DNA from 4 places in the Streptomyces sp. NPDC003720 genome. Region 3 is predicted to be linked to each of the others. Evidence: riboswitches for the same ligand, from Rfam matches in the RefSeq annotation. Region 3 holds a riboswitch; each other region holds the start of a gene.
The links. Region 3 has a riboswitch for cobalamin ahead of ACFYU0_RS00825 (CbtB-domain containing protein). Riboswitches for the same ligand answer to the same signal wherever they lie in the genome.
Positions count from the first base shown of each region.

Region 1: linked by a shared signal. The riboswitch ahead of ACFYU0_RS13315 (HoxN/HupN/NixA family nickel/cobalt transporter) and the one ahead of ACFYU0_RS00825 (CbtB-domain containing protein) in region 3 are both predicted to bind cobalamin.
Region 2: linked by a shared signal. The riboswitch ahead of cobN (cobaltochelatase subunit CobN) and the one ahead of ACFYU0_RS00825 (CbtB-domain containing protein) in region 3 are both predicted to bind cobalamin.
Region 4: linked by a shared signal. The riboswitch ahead of ACFYU0_RS33245 (ribonucleoside-diphosphate reductase subunit alpha) and the one ahead of ACFYU0_RS00825 (CbtB-domain containing protein) in region 3 are both predicted to bind cobalamin.

Region 1 covers NZ_JBIANZ010000004.1:344,341-348,344, reverse strand. Annotated here, with positions in the region: gene ACFYU0_RS13325 (glycoside hydrolase family 13 protein) at 1-556, opposite strand, end outside; gene ACFYU0_RS13320 (LAETG motif-containing sortase-dependent surface protein) at 814-1,767, shown strand; cobalamin riboswitch at 1,896-2,101, shown strand; gene ACFYU0_RS13315 (HoxN/HupN/NixA family nickel/cobalt transporter) at 2,130-3,215, shown strand; gene ACFYU0_RS13310 (nucleoside hydrolase) at 3,321-4,004, opposite strand, start outside.
Region 2 covers NZ_JBIANZ010000006.1:157,568-161,571, reverse strand. Annotated here, with positions in the region: gene ACFYU0_RS18180 (precorrin-8X methylmutase) at 1-292, opposite strand, end outside; gene cobG (precorrin-3B synthase) at 285-1,556, opposite strand; cobalamin riboswitch at 1,623-1,771, shown strand; gene cobN (cobaltochelatase subunit CobN) at 1,800-4,004, shown strand, end outside.
Region 3 covers NZ_JBIANZ010000001.1:158,122-162,125, reverse strand. Annotated here, with positions in the region: gene ACFYU0_RS00840 (TspO/MBR family protein) at 1-114, shown strand, start outside; gene ACFYU0_RS00835 (spore photoproduct lyase family protein) at 193-1,383, shown strand; gene ACFYU0_RS00830 (CbtA family protein) at 1,488-2,252, opposite strand; gene ACFYU0_RS00825 (CbtB-domain containing protein) at 2,277-2,492, opposite strand; cobalamin riboswitch at 2,528-2,672, opposite strand; gene ACFYU0_RS00820 (histidine phosphatase family protein) at 2,779-3,363, shown strand; gene ACFYU0_RS00815 (DUF779 domain-containing protein) at 3,462-3,821, shown strand; gene ACFYU0_RS00810 (phosphodiester glycosidase family protein) at 3,898-4,004, shown strand, end outside.
Region 4 covers NZ_JBIANZ010000015.1:168,126-172,129, reverse strand. Annotated here, with positions in the region: gene ACFYU0_RS33245 (ribonucleoside-diphosphate reductase subunit alpha) at 1-1,468, opposite strand, end outside; cobalamin riboswitch at 1,592-1,751, opposite strand; gene mctP (monocarboxylate uptake permease MctP) at 1,863-3,491, opposite strand; gene ACFYU0_RS33235 (DUF3311 domain-containing protein) at 3,488-3,751, opposite strand; gene ACFYU0_RS33230 (GntR family transcriptional regulator) at 3,887-4,004, opposite strand, start outside.

The DNA.
Region 1 (4,004 bases), on a different contig from region 3:
CCTCCTCGTTCTCCCAGTTCAGGTCGGGCTGCTCGGGCGCGAAGAGGTGCAGGTACCACTCGCCGTCCGCGGTCCGCCGCCAGGCGCTGCCGCCGAACACCGACTGCCAGTCGGTGGGCGGGAGTTCACCGTGCGCGCCGCGGCCGGGACGGAAGACGTAGCGGTCCCGGGCCGCGGAGCCGGGGCCGGCCAGCAGCGCCTCCTCGAACCAGGGGTGCCGGTGCGAGGTGTGGTTGGGGACGACGTCGACGACCACCTTCAGACCGAGGCGGTGGGCCTCGGCCACCAGTGCGTCGAAGTCGTCCAGGGTGCCGAGGCGGGAGTCGACGCCCCGGGGGTCGGCGACGTCGTAGCCGCCGTCGGCCAGTTCCGAGGGGTAGAAGGGGCTCAGCCACAGGGCGTCGACGCCGAGCGTGGCGAGGTGGTTCAGGCGCTGGGCGACTCCCCTGAGGTCGCCGAGCCCGTCGCCGTCGGCGTCGGCGAAGCTGCGCGGATACACCTGGTACACGACGGCCTGGCGCCACCAGTCCGGGTTCCGGGACGAGAGGTCTGCCATGCGGGCTCCCTTCGGGAAGGACGACAGTACAGAGCCTGTCCACATTGCCCGGAAAGAGAACCTTCAGGTGATGGGGAGTGGATCCTTCCCCGTGTGACGAAGTTGTGACGGAGCCATGAACGCCCCCTGCATACACGCAGGTTGACAGGTTTCAACACGGCCGATCACCATGGCCTCACACTGTGGCGCATGTGACCAATGGGCCGCGTGTCTCTTCTGACTTCTTCGCTCACTCGAGCTTCTGCGATGGGATACCCATGTCCATAGCCAGACGTGTCACCGCGCGCCGCCTGCTGGGGACGGGCGCCGCGTCACTCGCCCTCTGCGCCGCCTCGGTCGCCGCCGCCTCCGGCGCGTGGGCCCACGGCGCGCACGGCGGTGACGGCTGGAGGTCCGGCGGCCACTACGCGCCCGGCACCGGCGCGGGCACCGAGACCGGCACCGACCGCTGCCAGTTCTCGCTGGACGGCGTGAACTTCTTCGACTCGGTGAAGGTGGACGACCAGAACCTCCGGCCGACCGAGGACGGCAAGGTCCACGTCAAGGTGCGTGCCGCCGGGGGCGCCGCGGGCTGCACCGCCTCGCTGGCCTCCTACCTGGCCCACGGCGCGAGCTTCGCCACCTCCGGCGAGCAGGTCTTCGTCGACTTCGACACCGTGGCCGTGAAGCCGGGCGACACCGACTCCCTCGACATCGCGGTGCCGGACGCGGGCTGCTTCGCGCAGATCGACCTCTACCGCGGCGCGGTCAAATTCGACGGCAAGAACGGCGCGAACGACGGCTTCGAGCACGGGGACCTGCCCAAGGGCCCGGACCACCCGGTCATCAAGGACAAGCTGATCGCGGCCTGGAACGGCGGCACCAAGGACTGCGCCACCACGCCCGAGCAGCCGCAGTCCCCGTCGCCGAGCGCCCCCGCGGACGACTCGGCGTCGCCCGCGCCGAGCACGTCGGAGCCGTCCACGCCGAGCGACTCGGAGTCGTCCGCCGCGCCGTCCCCGGCCGCCACGGAGTCGGCGCCGGCCCCGTCCGCCTCCGAGTCGCGGGCCGGCTCGGCGCCCACCCCGGACGGGGGCGACGACGGGGGCGACCTCGCGGAGACCGGTGGCGGCGGCAACTCGGGGCTGATCGCGGGCGGGGCCGCCGTGCTGGTCGCCGGCGGAGCCGCCTTCGTGCTCGTCTCGCGCCGCAGGCGGGGCGCCCAGGGCTGACGGCCCGGCCCACCACGACCCCCGCCGTCCCGCGGCAGCCGCAAGGCCCGCGGGACGGCGGGGGCGTCTCGCATGTGATCTTGCGTACCCGCACCGGTGCCCGGCTAGGCGGACGGGCGTTCACCCGCCTACGGTGGGCGGGCCGTGGTGCTCGGGAAGTCGGTGACGGCCCCTCAGGGGTCCATGCCGACGCGGCCCTCGCCACTGTGATCGGGGAGTTCCCGTCCCGTCCGGCGTCCGCCGGGCCACTGGCCGTGTCCACGGCTGGGAAGGCAGGGACGGCGAACGCACCACCCCGTAAGCCAGGAGACCGGCCACGGCAGCTCACGAGATGATCCACGAGGTGCTGGAGCGTGAATCCGATGGCCGATGCCGCTGCCTTCCGATGGCGACGCGAGGACACGATCAGGACGGCGGGGCTGCTGGGGGTGATCGCCGCCCTGCACGTCGTCGCCTTCGGGGTGCTGTTCCTGCTCGTCGCCCCCGGGCACTACAAGGTCGGCCAGGACGTCTTCGGCGTCGGCCTCGGCGTCACCGCCTACACCCTGGGCATGCGGCACGCCTTCGACGCCGACCACATCGCCGCGATCGACAACACCACCCGCAAGCTGATGGCCGACGGCAGGCGGCCGGTGTCGGTGGGCTTCTGGTTCGCGCTGGGCCACTCCGGCGTGGTGGTGCTGCTGGCCCTGCTGATCGCGGGCGGCACCCGGCTCGCCGGCCGGGTCATGGACGAGCACTCGCGCACCCACCAGGTGCTCGGCTTCATGGGCACGACGATCTCCGGCGCCTTCCTCTACCTCATCGCCGCCCTCAATCTGGTCGCGCTGGCCGGCATCCTGAGGGTGTTCCGGGCGATGCGGTCCGGCACGTACGACGAGCGTGAGCTGGAACAGCACCTGGACTCGCGGGGGTTCATGAACCGCGTCCTCGGGCGGCTGACCAAGTCCATCTCGCGGCCGGGCCAGATGTTCCCGCTGGGCTTCCTGTTCGGCCTCGGCTTCGACACGGCCACCGAGGTCACGCTGATGGTGATGGCCGGTTCGGGCGCGGCGGCCGGACTGCCCTGGTACGCGGTCCTGTGCCTGCCGCTGCTCTTCGCCGCCGGGATGAGCCTGTTCGACACCCTCGACGGCACGTTCATGAACTTCGCCTACCAGTGGGCGTTCTCCAACCCGGTGCGCAAGGTCTTCTACAACCTCACGATCACCGGGCTGTCCATCGCCGTCGCGTTCCTCATCGGCACCATCGAGCTGGTCGGCGTCCTGCACGAGAAGTTCGCCCTGGGCGACGCCGTGACCGGCTGGATCGCCGGGCTGGACCTGGACAGCGTCGGCTACGTCATCGTGGGGCTGTTCGTGGTGGTGTGGGCGGCGGCGCTGGCGTACTGGCGGCTGGCGCGGGTGGAGGAGCGCTGGACGGCACGGGTCCCGGCGGCGTCCGACTGAGCCGGGGCCGGTGGGACGGCACGGGTCCCGGCGGCGTCCTACGGATCCGGGGTCGGTGGGACGGCACGGGTCCCGGCGGCGTCCGACTGAGCCGGGGTCGGCGGCCTAGGCCGGGGGCCCCTCGACCGTCTCCAGGTAGAGCTTCACGAACCGGTCCACGTCCACGTCCAGCGCGACGTCCACCAGGGGCTGCTCGCGGACGCCCTCGTGGATCTCGGACTCGCCGGGGCGGGGGCGGCGGTCGACCAGCGTCTGGCCGCGGGCCGGGCCGGGCGCCAGGCAGACCTCCACCGGCAGCAGCCGGGTGGCGATGCCCGCCGGGTCGGCGACCGCGCAGACCGCGCCGGCGTCACCGAGTCCGCCCGCCTCCTCGGCCTCGGGCTCGCCGCCCTGCGCGGTGGGCCGGTGGGCGAGGAGATCCCCGGCCAGCCGGGTGCCCGGGTCGGCGCTGCCGCGCAGCCGGTGCACGTCGGCGCCGGGCACGACGACCCGCATGAAGACGTCCAGCCCGTACATCGTGATCGGCACCCCGGCGGTGAGCAGCACGGCCGCCGCCTCGGGGTCGTGCCAGACGTTGAACTCGGCGACGGGCGTGGCGTTTCCGGTGGCGACCGCGCCGCCCATGAACACGATCCGCTCGATGTTGCGGGTCACCTCGGGGTGGGTGCGCAGCAGCAGGGCGATGTTGGTGAGCGGCGCGGTGGGCACGAGGGTGACCGGGCGGGGCGAGGCCAGGATCTCCCGGCGCAGCAGGGTCACGGCGTCCACGTCGGCGGGGGCGCGGGTGGG
Region 2 (4,004 bases), on a different contig from region 3:
CGTTGCCGGCCGGAAGCCGCTTGCGGGTCACGCCACTGGCCACCATCTGCACGTCACAGAAGATCGGTGCTCCGGCACGCAGGGCCTCGCGGGCGCGGGCCACCACGGCGGGTGTGTAGGCCAGGTCCCGGACGAGGTCGACCATCCCACAGGCGTGGATCATCCGCACCGCGACCTGGCTGACGTCGGCGGGCAGGCCCGCGAGGTCCGCCTCCGCGCGAATCGTGGCAAAGGACCGGCGGTAGATGGCCGCGCCGTCCTTCTCGTACTCGAACACCGTGCTCCTAGTCATCCGTGTCGTCCGTGCGGGCCGCCGCGAGGGCGGTCGCGAGCTGCGAAGGGTCGTCGATGGTGGTGGCGGGGGCTGGGCGTCCGTCTCGTACGACGGAGATCCGGTACCCGCCGGCCTCGGTGGCGACGACGTCGACGTGGTCGCCGCGCGGCCGGCCGCAGCGCCGCTCACAGCCGGAGAAGTACGCCGGGAGCTCGCCGCCGGGGGCGAGAGCCGCCGCCGCGTCCGTACGGATGTCTGTGCGCGACTTGACGCAGCCGGGCCGTCCGGTGCAGGCGCCGACGCCGAGCCAGGGGGAGGCGGGGTCGGTGATCAGTCCGGCGGTGGTGAGGGCGGCGAGGCGGTCGGCGGTGACGGTGGGAAGGACCACGCCCCGCCAGGGGGTCAGGCGTGCCTCGGAGGATGCGACAGCCGTCAACTGCGTCCACTGGGCGGCGGTGATACGACCCAGCGGGGCAAGGACGGACAGTCCCGTTCCACCGTCGGGGTTCTCGACGACGCCCGGTCGCGGCGGCACTCCGACGGGCCACGAGGGTGCGACCGCGGCTCGCCCCTGTGGAAGGCGCGCCAACACCTCACCCATCAAGTCATCGGCTGCTTCGCCGAGTTCGGCAACCCGCCACGCGCGGCCCCGACTTGACTCCAGGAAGACTTCCGCAGCCAGGACAGCTGCTGCGGGCGCGTCCTCGGCGCTGACGAGGGCGACGCGATCGGACTCTCCGATCCACAGCCACGCATCCCCGTCCGGCGTCGCCCGTACCGTCACGTCGGCTCCCAGACCGGCCACGTCCCCGCGCCCGTCGTCGAGGGCGAAGAGGAACCGCCCGGACAGCCCGGCCGCCGTCTCGCTCGCGCAGATCAGCTCGTCCAGCGCCGGCAGCCACGGCCGTACGTCGGCGAACCCGTGCCCGTCGAGGCCGGACAGTGGCGATGCGACGACGTTACGAATCCGCTCGTGCCGCCACGACGGAAGCAGCCCGGCTGCACTCAGCCGCTCCGCCAACTCGCCACCGTAGTCGGCATGAAGCCCACGCAGCTGCACGTTACCCCGTGAGGTCAGATGCAGCTCCCCGTCGCCCAACTCGCGTGCCGCACGCCCGAGTGCCCTGGCCTGATCGACGCGGAGCACGCCCCCGGGAATCCGTACCCGCGCCAACGCGCCGTCGTCTGCCGGGTGCAGCCGCAACGCGCCCGGACAGGCGTCACCGCGGTCCCGGAAGACCGCTGCGGCCTGGGACGACAGAAGTACGGGAGCCGTGGACATGGCGGCGAGCATACCGACGATCCGACCAAACGTATGCCCCGTACCTCTTCAGTGCCCCTTACTATGCTCCTCGGTGGATCATCCGGTCCGCCTTCGCCGCAGACGGCGACAGGGGAGGAAGCCCGGTGCGACTCCGGCGCGGTCCCGCCACTGTGAGCCTGTCCCTCAAGGGGCCGGGTGAGCCAGGAACTCCCGCCGTCCTGAACCGCCCGGGGCGCGGACCCCGAGGAAGGCCGACCGCGCATGATCCTTCTCCTGTCGACGTCCGACACCGACCTGCTCAGCGCCCGCGCGGCCGACGGCCCGGTCGCCTATCGCTTCGCCAATCCGGCCCGCCTGCACCTCGACGACCTTCCCGCCCTCCTCGACGGCGTGGACCTGATCGTCGTACGCCTCCTCGGCGGCATCCGCGCCTGGCAGGACGGCCTCGACCTGCTGCTGGCCGACGGCCGCCCGGTGATCGTCCTGACTGGCGAACAGGCCCCCGACGCCCAGCTGATGGCCGCCTCCACCGTCCCCGTCGGCATCGCCGCCGAGGCCCACGCCTACCTCGCCCACGGCGGCCCCGCCAACCTGGAGCAGCTCGCCCGCTTCCTCTCCGACACGGTCCTGCTCACCGGCCACGGCTTCGAGGCACCGGCCCCCGCACCCACATGGGGCCCACTGCAACGGTCGGCACCCAGCGGCGAACCGAACTTCCCCACCGTGGCGGTGCTCTACTACCGGGCCCACCACATGAGCGGCAACACCGCCTTCGTGCACACGCTCTGCGACGCCATCGAGGAAGCCGGCGGACGACCGCTCCCGCTGTACGTGGCCTCCCTGCGCGCCCCCGAGTCCGACCTGATCGCCGAACTCCGGGCCGCCGACGCCATCGTCACCACGGTCCTGGCGGCCGGAGGCACCAAGCCGGCCGAGGCATCGGCCGGCGGCGACGACGAGTCCTGGGACGCGGGCGCGCTCACCTCGCTCGACGTCGCCATCCTCCAGGCCCTGTGCCTGACCGGGTCCCGCACCACCTGGGAGGAGAACGACGAGGGCGTCTCCCCGCTGGACGCGGCCAGCCAGATCGCGGTCCCCGAGTTCGACGGCCGCCTGATCACCGTGCCGTTCTCCTTCAAGGAGATCGACGCCGACGGCCTCCCGGCCTACGTCGCCGATCCCGAGCGTGCGGCCCGGGTCGCCGGAATCGCCGTACGCCACGCCCGCCTCCGCCACATCCCGCCGGCCCGGAAGCGCCTGGCCCTCGTCCTGTCGGCGTACCCCACCAAGCACTCCCGGATCGGCAACGCGGTCGGCCTGGACACTCCCGCCAGCGCCGTAGCCCTGCTCAGGCGCCTTCGCGACGAGGGGTACGACTTCGGCTCGGACACGCACATCCCCGGCCTGGCCTCCGGTGACGGTGACGAACTGATCCGCGCGCTCATCGAGGCGGGCGGTCACGACCAGGACTGGCTCACCGAGGAACAGCTGGCCCGCAACCCGGTCCGTATCCCGGCCGCCGACTACCGGCGCTGGTTCGCCACGCTCCCCAAGGAACTGCGGACGGCGGTGGAGGAGCACTGGGGGCCGGCGCCGGGCGAGATGTTCGTCGACCGCAGTCGCAACCGGGAGGGCGACATCGTCCTCGCGGCCCTGCGCTTCGGCAATCTGCTCATTCTGATCCAGCCCCCGCGCGGCTTCGGCGAGAACCCCATCGCCATCTACCACGACCCGGACCTCCCGCCCTCCCACCACTACCTGGCTGCCTACCGCTGGATCGCCGCCCCGCAGACGGAGGGCGGCTTCGGCGCCGACGCGATGATCCACCTCGGCAAGCACGGCAACCTGGAGTGGCTGCCCGGCAAGAACGCCGGCCTGTCCGCCGCCTGTGCCCCGGACGCGGCCCTCGGCGACCTGCCCCTGATCTACCCCTTCCTGGTCAACGACCCCGGCGAGGGCACGCAGGCCAAGCGCCGCGTCCACGCCACCCTCGTCGACCACCTCGTCCCGCCCATGGCCCGCGCCGACTCCTACGGCGACATCGCGCGCCTGGAGCAACTCCTCGACGAGTACGCGCAGATCTCCTCGATGGACCCGGCCAAGCTGCCCGCCATCCGCGCCCAGATCTGGACCCTCATCCAGGCGGCGAAGCTGGACCACGACCTCGGCTTGGACGACCGCCCCGACGACGACGGCTTCGACGACTTCCTCCTCCACGTCGACGGCTGGCTCTGCGAGGTCAAGGACGCCCAGATCCGCGACGGCCTCCACGTCCTCGGTGCCCCGCCCACCGGCGCCGACCGCGTCAACCTCGTCCTCGCCATCCTCCGCGCCCGCCAGATCTGGGGCGGCGCCAAGGTCCTTCCCGGCCTGCGCGAAGCCCTCGGCCTGGACGAGTCCGCCGCGACCCGCACGAGCGCAGACGCCGCCGAAGAGCAGGCCCGCGCCCTGGTCCAGGCAATGGAG
Region 3 (4,004 bases):
ATCCGGCGGATCGGCCGCACCGACCGGGCCGCGGCCGCGGCCCTCGCGCCCTACGCCGGCTGGTGCGCCTTCGCGGCCGCCCTGAACGCCTCCATCGTCCGGCTCAACCGCTGACGGACTTCGCTCCGGCCTGTTGCGTCTGCGTACAGTGGGGCGTATGCGACGTCGGCCCAGAAACACAGCGAACCGAACATGAGGGACTTCTCCGCCATGCCGGACGACGACGCGCTGTTCGGACTCGACGCCCTGCCCGGCGCCGGGCCCGCCGGGGGCGAGCCGGCCCGGCCGCCGGCCGCCGGTCCGCTGTTCCGCGACTCCGACGCCGCCCGGCGGCTGCTGCCCGTGCGGACGATCTACGCCGAGCCCGCTGCCGCCGCCTCGCCCCGCGGCCGCCAGATCCTCGCCCGGCACCCCGCCGCGCGGGTCGTCGAGGTGGACTCCCACTGGCGCATCCCGCAGCTGCACGGCGACGAGGGGAACGTCGGGCGCTGGGTGCGGGTGAAGGGCGAGACGCTGGTGCTGGGCGAGCGCAAGACGCTCACCACCCGGCCCAACGGCCGGTCGGCCGACTGGATCGCCCCCGGTCCGTCCAACGGCTGCGCCATGGCCTGCGTGTACTGCTACGTGCCGCGCCGCAAGGGATACGCCAATCCCGTCACCGTCTTCACCAACATCGAGCGGATCATCGCCCACCTGGGCCGGCACATCGCGCGCCAGGGCCCCAAGCGGGAACCCAACCAGTGCGACGACCGGGCGTGGGTCTACGACATCGGCGAGAACGGCGACTGCTCGGTGGACGCGCTGATCTGCGACAACACCGCCGATCTCGTGCACGCATTCCGGCAGTGGCCCACCGCCAAGGCGTCCTTCGCCACGAAGTTCGTGAACCCGGATCTGCTCGCGCTGGACCCGCGGGGCCGCACCCGCGTCCGGTTCTCGGTCATGCCGGGCGAGGACTCGCGGCTGCTGGACATCCGGACGTCGCCGGTGGCCGAGCGGATCGCCGCCGCGGCCGACTTCCTGGACGCGGGGTACGAGGTGCACTTCAACCTCTCCCCCGTCGTGCTGCGCCCCGGATGGCAGGAGGCCTGGGCCGAGCTGCTCCGGCAGCTCGACGACGTGCTCCCGGACCGGGTCAGACGGCAGGCCGCCGCCGAAGTGATCATGCTGACCCACAACCGGGAACTGCACGAGGTGAACCTCGGCTGGCATCCGCGCGCCGAGGACGTGCTCTGGCAGCCCGGCGTCCAGGAGGGCAAACGCTCCGAGAACGGGGCGCTGAACGTGCGCTACGACCACGTGGTCAAGGCGAGGGCGCTGGACGAGCTGCGCGGGCTCGTCGCGGCGCACGCCCCCTGGCTGCGCATCCGGTACGCCTTCTGAACCGGGCCCCGCGGACCGCTCCTGACGACGGCCGCGGGGTCCTCCGGCCGACGCGCGGCGCCGGCCCGTGAGCGGGCCGGCGCCGCGCGTCCGGGGGGGGTGCCTCAGTGATGCGCGGCCGGGGCGCCCAGACCGGCGGCCCGGCATCCGCCCGGCCCGCGTTCCGCGGCGAGCACGCGTTCCGCGAGGACGCCGAAGACCAGTCCGAACGAGGTCCACAGCGTCGCCTGGACGGCCAGCGCGGCCAGACGGAACTGCCAGAGCAGGCTCGGGGAGAAGTCCTTGGGGACCTCGTCGACGGCCGGCAGGAACGCGTAGGCGAGCCCGGCGGCCAGGAGGAAGAACGCGCCCGCGGCCACCGTCGCGTTCCAGTTGCCCAGCCGGGGGGCGAGCCGCTTGCCGAGGATCACCGTGGCGACCGCCAGCAGCACGCTCAGGACCAGCATCAGGAAGTACAGCGCGGTGCGCCTGCCGATCGTGTCGGGGTCGCCGACGGACGGCGGATTGGCCGGGTACTTCAGGAACGGCACGACGTAGACGGCGACGAGGCCCGCGGCCGCCAGGAGCAGCGCGCTCGCGCGGGGCCCGAAGCGGCCTACGCGGCCCAGCGCGAAGCAGTAGGCGAGGGCGGCGATGCCGCCGAACGCGATGCCGTAGACGAGCACGCCGGTGGACAGGCCGGCGGTCGACTGCATCGTGCGGGAGACCGCCTCCACGCCGTGTTCGTGGGAGTGCGCCTCTTCGTAGGCGATGGCCGCGTCGACACGCGGCTCACCGAGGAAGTAGGCGACGACGAGGGCGAGCAGGCCCGCGGTGAGTCCCGCGAGCATGCCACGCACCAACAGGTTCCGGACGGTTGCCGAATTCATGAGCCCGTGCGCTTCCTCGCCCGGTCAGTGGCAGGGGAAGCCGAGCAGATGCCGGGCGTCGTGCACCCACTCGTGCACGTTCTCACCGGACGTCACGGAGGTGGCGCCCTGTTCGGCGCCGACGAAGTACAGCAGGACCAGCATCAGGACGCCGAAGAAGACCGCCCAGGGGACGATGGCGCCGATCGGCAGCTTGGCGGGAAGGGCGGTGGGGGTGGGCTGAATGGCGGACTGCGCCATGGCAGGACCTCCTGGGGAACTCGCGTCCCTGCTCGGTGGTGCACGGGACGACGGGCGGGTCTGACTTGCCCGGCCCGCACCGGGATGGGTGCGTACAGGGCTCACAGTGGCGCGACCGTGCCGGATTCCCACCGGCTTCCGCGTTCCGTCGTCTCTGTCGCCGAGAAGGTACCGCGAAGTGCGGGTGCGGCCAAGTGCGCACGGGCCGGGGACTGCGCGCCCCCGCGACCGCCGTAGGCTGTGGAACCCCTGTGCCGAAAGGGCCGTTGACGATGCGGGCGACCTCATGACGACCCGAGTGACGCTGGTCTCACCGGCGATGAACCCCTCCCTGCGGGAGGCCCGCTTCGACGACGGGTGTTCGCTCGACGCGGCCGGCGCCGCGCGCGCCCACGCGGCCGCCGGCGAACTGCGGACCGCCGCGACGGCCCTCGTCTCCCCCACCGTCCGCTGCCGGGAGACGGCGGCCGCGCTGGGTCTCGACGCACGCGCCGAACCCGCCCTGGCGGGCCTCGACATGGGCCGCTGGCGGGGGCGGACCCTCGACGAGGTCGGCGCCGGGGAGCCGGAGGCGCTGGCCCGGTGGCTGGCCGACCCGGCGGCTGCCCCGCACGGCGGGGAGTCGGTGCGCCTTCTGTGCGCCCGGGTCGGGGACTGGCTGGAGGAGGCCGCCCGGTGCGCCGGCCGCACGGTGGCGGTGGTCGAGCCGGAGGTCGTGCGGGCCGTGGCCGTGCGGGTGCTCGGCGCTCCGGAGACGGCCTTCTGGCGGATCGACGTACCGCCCCTGACCGCCACCTCGTTCACCGGCCGGGCGGGACGCTGGAACCTCACGCCCGGCACCGCGCTGGGCGGATCGAGCGGCACCCCGTAGACCCCCTCAGGACGCTTACGGACGCGCACTGGACGCCGTTGTGCCCGGCCGTGAGACTGGGCCGGGTCCGACGCCCCCGGCTCCCCAGGACGGTGACCATGCAAGAGGAACTGCCCCGCGTCGAACTCACCCCGCAGGCCGCGGAACTGGTGCGCCGGCTGCGGGCCGAGCACGGGCCGCTGATGTTCCACCAGTCCGGCGGCTGCTGTGACGGCAGCGCGCCCATGTGCTACCCCGACGGGGAGTTCCGCACCGGCGGTTCGGACGTGCTGCTGGCCGAGCTGGCGGTGGACGGCGTCGAGGAGCCCGTGACCTTCTGGATGTCGCGGAGCCAGTACGAGGCCTGGAGCCACACCCGGCTCATCGTGGACGTCGTACCCGGCAGAGGGAGCGGTTTCTCGCTGGAGGCACCCGAGGGAGTACGTTTTCTCACCCGTTCTCGCGTAGTCGACGCCTAGCCGTCCCGCTCGTCACCGTCGTCTGGTGCACTTCCCCCGAGTGCTGATGACGGTTGACGAGGCATCAGGGGGCGCTATGACGCGAGGCGGACGGCGGACGGCGGCAGGCAGATCGGTTCTCACGGCGTTCGGCGTCCTGGCCGGCGCGGCTCTGACGGGGGCGGCGCCGGCCGGTGCCGCCCC
Region 4 (4,004 bases), on a different contig from region 3:
GGTCGAGGAAGGTGACGGCCGTGCGGACGGTCTCGTCGAGCCGCTCCCAGTCGAGGTCGCCGGCCGCCGTGTCCACGAAGGCGCCGAGGTTGACCGACCCCAGGTTGCACACCGCGGTCTCGCCGTCGTCGGTGACCTCGAGGATCTCGGTGCACAGGTTGGAGGAGTGCACGACGTGGCCCGCGGTCGCCGTCTGGTTGGCGGTGCGGTTGGCGGCGTCCTTGAAGGTCATCCAGCCGTTGCCGGTCTGCGCGAGGGTGCGCATCATGCGGCCGTACAGGTCCCGGGCGGGCATCGTCTTCCTCGCGAGCCCGGCGGCCTCCGCCCTGCGGTACGCGGCGTCGAACTCCTCGCCCCACAGGTCGACCAGCTCCGGCACGTCCGCCGGGGAGAACAGCGACCACCGCTCGTCGGCGTCGACCCGGCGCATGAACTCGTCCGGGATCCAGTGCGCGAGGTTCAGGTTGTGCGTACGGCGGGCGTCCTCACCGGTGTTGTCCCGCAGCTCCAGGAACTCCTCGATGTCGGAGTGCCAGGTCTCCAGGTACACCGCGGCGGCCCCCTTGCGCCGGCCGCCCTGGTTCACCGCGGCCACCGAGGCGTCCAGCGTCTTCAGGAAAGGCACGATCCCGTTGGAGTGCCCGTTGGTGCCCCGGATCAGCGAACCGCGGCCGCGGATGCGGGAGTAGGACAGGCCGATGCCGCCGGCGTGCTTGGAGAGGCGGGCGACCTGGTGGTACCGGTCGTAGATGGAGTCCAGCTCGTCCAGCGGGGAGTCGAGGAGGTAGCAGGACGACATCTGCGGATGCCGGGTGCCGGAGTTGAAGAGGGTGGGGGAGGAGGGCAGGTAGTCGAGCCGGCTCATCAGGCCGTACAGCGCGGCGACCTCGTCCACGGAGCGGGCGGTGTCGTCCTCGGCCAGGCCGGCGGCGACGCGCAGCATGAAGTGCTGCGGCGTCTCGATCACCCGGCGGGTGATGGGGTGGCGGAGCAGGTAGCGGCTGTGCAGCGTGCGCAGGCCGAAGTACCCGAAGCGGTCGTCGGCCGCCGGGTCGACCAGCGCGTCGAGCCGTTCGGCGTGCAGCCGCACGAACTCCGCGGTGCGGTCGGCGACGAGACCCTCACGATGGCCGACGGCGACCGACCCGGTGAAGGACGTGACGCCCTGCGAGGCGGCCTCGGCGCGGATGGAGACGGTCAGCAGCCGGGCGGCCAGCCGGGAGTAGGCGGGGTCCTCGGAGATCAGTCCGGCGGCCGCCTCCGTGGCCAGCTCGCGCAACTCCGCCTCGTCGGCCCGGGCGGACCGGCCGCGCAGCGCGGCGGCGGCGACCCGGCCGGGGTCGGCGTCGGGGAGGTCGGCGGTCAGCTCGGTCAGGGTCCGCAGCAGTGCGGCACCGGGACCGTCGGTCTCCACCGGGGCTCCGCTCGCCGGGGTGGCTGAAGCCGGGTCGGCTGGCGCGATGGTCACGTGGGGCTCTCCCTCGCTCGGCACGGGGCCTTGCGGAGGGCAGGGGGCAGCGCGAGCGCGCACGGCGTCGCGTCCCCGGCCCATTCCACGAGGCCCGGACGTCGATGAGCACCCGGACCGGACGGCCGGGCGCGTGCTGCCGGCAGGTCCTCGGACTGAACAGGCGTGCGGAGACACGCGAGTACACCGTTGCGGGACAGTTCCGGATTCGCACCGGATTCCCCTGCGGCGACAGCGAGCATGAGCATACATCTAGTGCCGGGCCGTCGTGTCACCCCCACATGTTGTGCCTGTTGCGTGTTGCGACGGCTCCGCAGTGTCAACTCGCACGACAGCGGGCCGCCGGGGGAGGTGCCCTCGGCGGCCCGCTGCGGGTGGTCCGTGACCGGTCGCGCTAGTGGGCGCTTCCCGCGGTGGCGGGCGGGAGCTCCACCTCGACGCCGGGGTCGCCCGCGTCCGCCGTGTAGTCCTCCGGCCGGGTCTCGTCGAGGCCCTCCGGGGCCTTCACGGCCTTCAGGACGAAGGTGAGCACCACGGTGACCACGACATTCAGCACGAACGCGGTGAGGCCGATGTAGCCGATCTCCCCGATGCCCGGGATCTCCTTCGCGGAGCCGCCGAAGTGCTTCTGGGTCGGCGAGGCCACCCCGTACGCGGCGAGCGTGCCGTACACCATGCCGACCGCCCAGCCGGCGAGCAGCGCCCAGCGGTGGAACCAGCGGGTGAACAGGCCGCCGACCAGGGCCGGGAAGGTCTGCAGGATCCAGATGCCGCCCAGCAGCTGGAAGTTGATGGCGACCGTCTTGTCCATCGTCAGGACGAAGACCAGCGCGCCCACCTTCACCAGCAGCGACACGATCTTGGAGACCCGGGTCTCCTCCTTCGGCGTGGCGTCCGGCTTGATGAAGTCCTTGTAGATGTTGCGGGTGAACAGGTTCGCCGCCGCGATGGACATGATGGCCGCGGGCACCAGCGCGCCGATGCCGATCGCCGCGAAGGCCACGCCCGCGAACCAGTCCGGGAACATGTTCTCGAAGAGCTGCGGGATCGCCAGCTGGCCGTTGGTGACCTTCACCCCGGCCGCGATCGCCATGAAGCCGAGCAGGGCCAGCAGGCCGAGCATCAGCGAGTACAGCGGCAGGATCGTGGTGTTGCGGCGGATCACCTCACGGCTCTTGGAGGACAGGGTCGCGGTGATCGAGTGCGGGTACATGAACAGGGCGAGCGCGGAGCCGAGCGCCAGGGTGGCGTACGTCCACTGGCCCGCCTCCGGCGGTGCGAGCGCGCCGCGCGGCTTGCCGGTGGCCGGGTTCACCTGGCTGAAGGCGTCACCCGCCTTGGCGAAGACGTCGTCGAACCCGCCCAGCTTGATCGGGATGTAGATGATCGCCACCGCGATGACGATGTAGATCAGCGCGTCCTTCACGAACGCGATCAGCGCGGGGGCGCGCAGACCGGACGAGTAGGTGTACGCGGCCAGCACGCCGAAGGCGATGAGCAGCGGCAGGTCCTTCACGAACCAGTTGGTGTTCTCGCCGCCGCCGACGCCCATCACGTCCAGCACCGCCTGGATGCCCACGAGCTGGAGCGCGATGTACGGCATCGTCGCGAGGATGCCGGTGACCGCCACGGCCAGCGACAGGCCCTTGGAGCCGAACCGGCCGCGCACGAAGTCCGAGGTGGTGACGTAGCCGTGGCGGTGCGAGACCGACCACAGGCGGGGCAGGAACGTGAAGATGAGCGGGTAGACGAGGATCGTGTACGGGACGGCGAAGAAGCCGGCCGCGCCCGCCGCGTAGATCGCCGCCGGCACGGCGACGAAGGTGTACGCCGTGTACAGGTCGCCGCCGAGCAGGAACCAGGTGATCCAGGTGCCGAACGACCGTCCGCCCAGGCCCCATTCGTCCAGGGAGTGCTCGTTGTCGGCCCTGCGCCAGCGTGCGGCCATGAAGCCCACGACCGTGACGGCCAGGAAGAAGAAGATGAAGACGCCGAGTGCGACGCCGTTGACGCCGTCCTTCACTTCGCCGCACCCCCGCTCCGGGCGCCGCGGGCGCGCTGGTCACGCTGCCACAGCTGGTACGCCAGCATCGTGAGCGCGGTGGAGAGCAGCACCCACAGCATCTGGTACCAGTAGAAGAACGGGATCCCGATGAAGGCGGGGTCCGTCTTGGAGTACGAGCCGACCCACAGCATCGCCACGAAGGGCGCGACGAGACACAGCCCGATGATCACCCGGACCGGCGTCACCACCGGTGGTCTCACTTCTTGCGTTTCGGACATGCCACGGCTCCGTCCCCTCGCTGATCACCTGTGTAATGCGCAGGCAATCTAGGTGACGCCGTCACGGCAGCGGAAGACCTCGTCCGCATATCGGCATATCGATTTCGCGTGCGGAGCGTGAAGGTTCTTCGCCGGTCAGTCCTGGGGGCGCTTCAGACGGGCGACGAACTTGTACCGGTCGCCCCGGTAGACGGACCGCACCCACTCCACCGGCTGGCCGCCGCGGTCCAGCGAGTGGCGGGAGAGCATCAGC